DNA from 2 places in the Brevibacillus parabrevis genome. Region 2 is predicted to be linked to the other one. Evidence: a T-box and tRNA genes for the amino acid it is inferred to sense, from the RefSeq annotation. Region 2 holds a T-box; the other holds one or more tRNA genes.

Region 1 (3,417 bases), 2.5 Mb from region 2:
TGAAACCAAAGGAAAAAGTCTATCCCTCAATTCTTTCGGTTCCCAAGTTTCAGATAAAATATCAGGGTTAAACTCAGGCTTTGGCCCATATTGTTCCCTCCACACCATACTGGGCGCTTCCATCGGGTATGTCGGAGTGTAGTCGGTCCTCAAATCTGGAGAATTAAACTGTATTCTAATCTGTTCTGGAACGATACAGCCATCACTCCAAATAAACGGTGGAAATGTTAAATCTTTTAGCTTTGGGTGTTCTCTTTGAATATCAATTGATTTCCAAGTAGCACCAACTAAATGTCCTCTAGCAATAGCAGTCCTTTCCTTATATAGAAGTTTAAGTGAATCCTCCTCTTCAAGTTCACTTACACTTGCATTATCATATATTGTTTCGTCATCAAGAGCACAAAACTCAAATCCAGACACTTTATTTATGCGGATTTCAGGTTGAAATACGAAATCAGCTGTAGTTGGCTTAGAATGGTTATCCAATGGAGTATTGTTAACCAAAAAGATAGAAATCTTATAGCGATCAGTTGCAATTTTAAGAGTCCTTACAAAAAACTCTACACCAGTTTTTTCATTATCACACCAATAATGATTAGTAGTGATATTGAACTCTTTATGGAACCAATATGGCTTTCGAAGCCACTCAGTCCCATTAGATATGTATCTTCCCCATGTAAAACATACATTAGCCAAAGCATTTTCAGATGAAATTTCTGCGACGAATGAAATTCCCATCGATTTAGGAAGTGATTTTGGATCTAAAGATGGTGAACCAGCTATCGCAGGCTCAAAAGAATCATCATTTGAATCCTGTTCATCATCTTCCCCATCATTCATTAATTCGGCTTCAGCATCAATGTCTCTAGTTGTATTCGCACTCCTTGGCGAAAGTACGCCAACAATATATTCATTTCTAGGATCAAAGTCATTTGGTAAAGTTTCATTAGCTCCATTTCGGGGACCTAATACTTCTCTAATTAGTTCCCCTAGAATTATTGCTCTTTCCATTTGATCAACCCCTTGTCTAATTTCCTAGTACAAAGGGCTTGTATTCGAGATAAAACGACAAAAATCCTCTTCCAGTAAACAACAATTATAGAAAAGCCCAGCAAAAACTTTCACAGTTTTTAGAAAATACTCAACAAGTATTAGTATTGTTTTACCAATGAAAGTAATATTGTGTAAAAAAGTTAGTACAAATAATTAGCTTACCCCTTTCCGTTTTCTGAAAATATGATTCTATCTAAATAAAGGATAACATCACTTGATAATACCAAGAAAGCTACGCCCCAGAAAGTAGACTATTCGATCTGGAGAAGGCATACACCTTATGAAAACAAACTAGAACTTATAGATGGTGGATGCTTTTGGGGGGACGAACAGCGTAACAGAATGACATTAATGCTTGTTTATAACATGGGACTTTAACAGTTAATCCAGATACTCCTCGATGAATCCATAAACGAGTTACGCAAATTATTATCGTAACTATGTTAAGCTGGAAACATTAGTCACTATTGACCAGAATACTATTCTTGACCAATTCTTGACCACGAAAACTATTTTAGGGGGCGCTCCCGATCACCCTACTTCAAGACAAAAAGAAAAACCCTTGAATAACAAGGGTTTTATCGTTTGTTTTATGGTGATCCGGACTGGGTTCGAACCAGCGACCCCCACCCTGTCAAGATGGTGCTCTCCCAACTGAGCTACCGGATCATGGGATATGTATGTGACCTTGTGAAACGTATGTACTCACTTAATGGTGGGCCCTGTAGGACTCGAACCTACGACCAATCGGTTATGAGCCGACCGCTCTGACCAACTGAGCTAAGGGCCCCAATCGCACCGGACGTCGATCACATTTATTACTATACAGCATCCTAAATTGGATTTCAAGAGGAAATGAATAATTTCTTGTAATTTTTTTCACTCTGACCAAAAGAACTTGAAAAACCCGCTTAAAACCTACTTTATTGCGTATTCACCACCTATAAAACTCAAGCTGTCTCCCCTTTCTGCTGAAAAATAACCGATAAATTTTTCCTCGCCCTCCACTCCTCAACTTTTCCAAGTTGTTACTGACTGCCCCCCTTTTCTAAGTACACTCCTAAATCATTGCTACATCCATCAGTTTTGGGGCTTGGGGAATGAAAAGTGGGGATCGGGAGGGAGTGCCGTCGCATTGCTCTTGTTCTTGTTCTTGTTCTTGTTCTTGTTCTTGTTCTTGTTCTTGTTCTTGTTCTTGTTCTTGTTCTTGTTCTTGTTCTTGCTCTTGTCCTTGCTCTTGCTCTTGTCCTTGTTCTTGTCCTTGCTCTTGTCCTTGCTCTTGTCCTTGCTCTTGTCCTTGCTCTTGTCCTTGCTCTTGTCCTTGCTCTTGTCCTTGCTCTTTATCCCTCTTCTTCCCCTACTCCAACACTTTAACTTCCCCCTCCCCCTACTCTCACCCCCGAACCCCAAAAGCCATCCCCGCCGCTCCTCTCCCCACCCTTCCTGCCTCTCGCTCCTGCAAGCGGCAGCCCAAATGGGAACAGCACCAACGAAAAAATGGCTCTTGATTACTTTATACAATTTACTATTTTTGGATCTTCACTAGATTTTTACAACGCTCTATCTTTTTACCATCTACTACCTTTTCAAGACCGACAGGCTTTTCACAATCCCGCCAACAAAATTCCGCTTCCTTGCTCTTTCTTACCTTACCCCTGCTCTCTAATCCCTGCCCAAAACAACCACACAAAGATAGGTAGGTAACAATCCAAGCCACCTAAATCCTCTCAACCATCAAAACCGCCAACCTACGCAGCAACGCATTTACCCCGCCTGCTCGGTTCCCCCGGCCTTTTCCTCCACGCGCAGCTTGGCTTCCCCGCGCTTGAGTGCTTCGGCTTCCAAGCGGGCTTGTTCTGCTTCCTGCTCATCCCGCATGCGGTGAGCCATGCGGCTGGAGGCGTTTGCGGCCACGCTGGCTACGAGATCGTCGAGGAAGGTGTGGACGCGGCCTTCTTCCGACTTGGTGTCCAGTCTTTTGATGACGCCCACTTTATGTTTGTCCAAGTGACCAAAAGTGGTAACTGCGATGCTGCCGTATCCGAAGACGGAGCCTAGTGCCAATGTCTCGTCGCATCCGAACAGGCCTTCGTCCGTTGCGATGATCGATTGGAGCGGCTCGGACAACAGTCCTTTTTCCGCCAGCGTATCCAACTCAACGCCTACCAAAATGGCGTGCTGCATTTCCCTTTTTTCCAAGACGGCTTTTACGCTCTCGATGCACGGTTCTATGGTCAGGCCAGGGTGATAGGGGGCCTGCATGAGATAGACAATCTCAGCGATATCCTCCACCGTGACGCCACGTTCTGCCAGACGGTTGAGAGCAGCGTTTCTGACTTCGATGCTGTGTACTTGCTTCTTCAT
Region 2 (3,417 bases):
CATTCGCGACGAGAATCTGGAGCTGATGGACCAATACTTGACGAACGGTACAGCGCGGGCGATCCCGATTTTCGTTTTCCTCGATCAGGATGGTTACGAAGCTTGTGTCTGGGGGCCGCGCTCGCCAGAGGTGCAGGAAATGATCACGACTGCGCGGGCGACGCTGCCTGCGACCGATGCGCCGGATTTTGAGGAGAAGCAAAAGCAGCTGTATCGGACGTTCAAGGAAACGATCACGACTGATCCTGCGGTGTGGCGCACCGTGATCGAAAGCGTGAAGGCGAGGCTCAAAGCGTAAAGAGAAAAAATAAACAGGATAGGATTGGATCAATGAAAAGTGAAAATGCAGAGAATAGCGGGCGACCGATTCTCTTTTTGATGATGAACATGTTTATTGCCATGCTCGGAATCGGCTTGATTATCCCGATTTTGCCCGAGTTTTTGAAAGAATTTGGAGCAGGCGGGAAGACGGCTGGCTACTTGGTGGCAGCGTTTGGTTTGACGCAGTTTCTGTTCTCTCCGATCGCGGGAGAGTGGTCGGACAAATACGGTCGGAAAATCATGATCGTCTCCGGCCTGGTGTTGTTTACGATTTCGAATCTGGTGTTTGCCCTGGCCGAACAGACATGGGTGCTCTACCTCTCCCGTTTGATCGGGGGAATCGGCGCCGCTTCGATGATTCCTTCCATGCTCGCGTACGTCGCCGATATTACGACCGAGGACAAGCGCGGAAAAGGCTTGGGACTGCTTGGCGCGGCGATGTCTCTCGGATTCGTGATCGGGCCGGGGATCGGCGGTTTTCTCGCCGAGCTTGGGCTGCGGATGCCGTTTTACATTTCCGCGGCGGTAGGGGCCGTGGCGACGATCGGCTCCGTGCTCTTTTTGTCTGAGTCATTGCCAAAAGACAAACAGCTGGCAGCCCGCCGTTCGGAGCAGAAGAAAGAAAATATTTTCCTGCAACTCGGCAAGTCTTTCCAGTCGTCGTATTTCATCATGCTCGTGCTGATTTTTACGATGACTTTCGGGCTGGCGAACTTTGAAGTAATTTTTCCGCTCTTCGTAGATGCGAAGTTCGGCTATACGCCGCGTGACATCTCGATCATCATCACGGTCGGAGCGTTGGCTGGAACGATTGTGCAGGCTATGCTGATCGGGAAGCTGATCTCCCGTTTTGGAGAAAAGAAGCTGATCAACTGGACGTTTTTCAGCTCGGCGGTCACGATGGTGCTGATGCTTTTGTCAGGGAACTTCTGGTATATGCTCGTCTTGACTGTGCTGTTCTTTACCTTGACCTCGATCATGCGTCCGGCGATCAATACGCTCATCTCCAAGCGGGCCGGGGATGAACAAGGCTTTGTCGCCGGGATGAACAACGCCTACATGAGTCTGGGCAACATTTTTGGCCCGGCTGTGGCGGGTACTTTGTACGGAATGCATGTGAACGCACCGTACTTGTTCGGAGCGATCGTCCTTGTCCTAAGCTTGTTCCTGTCGCGCGTGGAAAGCCGCAGAAGCTTGAAGCGGGTCGCGGCGTAACAGACCGCTTGCTTTCGTTTCTTGACAAAGCTGGAAAACTGATGTAAAAAGAAGGTACGAATTGAACTGATCAAATTCATTGACGAGAAAGAGTACGCTAAACCCCTTGTTCCCCAGAGAGTTGGCCTAGTGCTGAAAGCCAACGTTCAAGACTTAGCCGAAAATCCTCTCCGAGAAGGAAAGCTGAAGCGCAACAAAGTAAGCTGACCCGGGACCCCGCCGTTACAAGGGGCGCGTATGATGGTACGTAGCAGAGGTGTCGAAGCGTCACGTTTTCGTGATCGTTTCGGAACAAGGGTGGTAACGCGAGATGAAATCTCGTCCCTTCGGGGGCGGGATTTTTTGCGTTTTCGGACATCAATCGCAGGAGGGATGAGTGAAATGAGAAAAGTCGACGTCAAAGAAAAGGCGAGGGCACGCGAGCTGCGTGTGCTGGCGCAATGGAAAGAGAATGGCACCTTTCAAAAATCGATGGACAATCGGCTCGGCAAACCGAACTACGTGTTTTACGAAGGGCCGCCGACGGCAAATGGTCAGCCGCATATCGGACACGTGCTCGGGCGGGTGATCAAAGACTTCATCGGGCGTTACAAAACGATGTCTGGATACCGTGTCGTGCGCAAAGCAGGCTGGGATACGCATGGCTTGCCAGTGGAGCTTGGCGTGGAAAAGCAGTTGGGCATCTCGGGGAAGCATGAGATCGAGAACTACGGTGTGGCGAAGTTCGTGGAGCGCTGCAAGGCGAGCGTGTTCGAGTACGAGAAGCAATGGCGGGAGCTGACGGAGGCAATCGGCTACTGGACGGATATGAATCATCCGTACGTGACGCTCACTAACGACTACATCGAAAGTGTCTGGCACATTTTGGCTACGATCCACAAAAAGGGGCTGTTGTACAAAGGGCATCGCGTCAGTCCGTACTGCCCGGATTGCCAGACGACGCTCAGCTCTCACGAAGTAGCGCAAGGCTACGAAGATGTGAAGGACTTGAGCGCGACGGTCAAGTTCCGCAGCAAGCAGGGGGAGGAAGTGTTTCTCGCCTGGACGACCACGCCGTGGACGCTTCCGGCAAACGTGGCTCTCGCCGTCAACAAAGAGCTGGACTACGTGCGCGTGAAGCAAAACGGCGAAGTGTACGTCGTCGCGAAAAATCTCGCAGACAAAGTGTTCACCGATGCATATGAAGTGTTGTCTACGCACAAAGGGGCGGAATTTGTCGGGACGGAATACGAGCCGCCGTACAGCTACGTCCGCGTGGAAAAAGGGCATGTCATCGTCGACGCCGAGTATGTCAGCGATACGAGCGGGACGGGGATCGTCCATACGGCTCCCGCCCACGGAGAGGACGACTATCGCACGACCCGTCAGCACGGACTGGACTTCGTGAACGTAGTCAATCTGGCTGGGCGTTACACGGAGCAAATTACCGATTTTGCCGGGCGCTTCGTCAAGGAGTGCGACGTCGACATCGTCAAAGACTTGGCCCATCGCGGACTGTTGTTCTCCAAGGAACGGTACGAGCACAGCTATCCGTTTTGCTGGCGCTGCAAGTCGCCCTTGCTCTACTACGCGATGGAAAGCTGGTTCATCCAGACGACGGCGATCAAGGATCAGCTGATCGCCAACAACAGCAAAGTCGAATGGTATCCGGGCCATTTGCGCGAAGGGCGGTTCGGCAATTTTCTCGAAGAGCTGGTGGACTGGAACATCAGCCGCAACCGCTATTGGGGAACGCCGCTCAACATCTGGCTTTGTCACGATTGCGGCAGCGAGTACGCGCCTGGAAGCATCGCAGAGCTGCGCGCAAAGGCAGCCGTGCCAATCGACGAGTCGCTGGAGCTGCACAAGCCGTATGTGGATGAAGTCAAGCTGCGCTGTACA

What was found. A T-box is a leader RNA that pairs with one kind of tRNA and senses whether it is charged. The one in region 2 lies ahead of ileS (isoleucine--tRNA ligase), so its partner is inferred to be a tRNA-Ile.
Region 1: it has a tRNA-Ile gene. The T-box ahead of ileS (isoleucine--tRNA ligase) is inferred to sense a tRNA for this amino acid. The anticodon was not compared.

What each region holds. Positions count from the first base shown of each region.
Region 1 covers NZ_CP064090.1:2,889,369-2,892,785, reverse strand. The annotation lists gene drmA (DISARM system helicase DrmA) at 1-1,011, opposite strand, end outside; tRNA gene IRJ17_RS13800 (tRNA-Val) at 1,647-1,722, opposite strand; tRNA gene IRJ17_RS13795 (tRNA-Ile) at 1,767-1,843, opposite strand; gene IRJ17_RS13790 (hypothetical protein) at 2,134-2,574, opposite strand; gene IRJ17_RS13785 (phosphatidylglycerophosphatase A family protein) at 2,818-3,417, opposite strand.
Region 2 covers NZ_CP064090.1:5,386,744-5,390,160, reverse strand. The annotation lists gene IRJ17_RS24775 (thioredoxin family protein) at 1-298, shown strand, start outside; gene IRJ17_RS24770 (MFS transporter) at 331-1,536, shown strand; T-box leader at 1,607-1,865, shown strand; gene ileS (isoleucine--tRNA ligase) at 1,918-3,417, shown strand, end outside.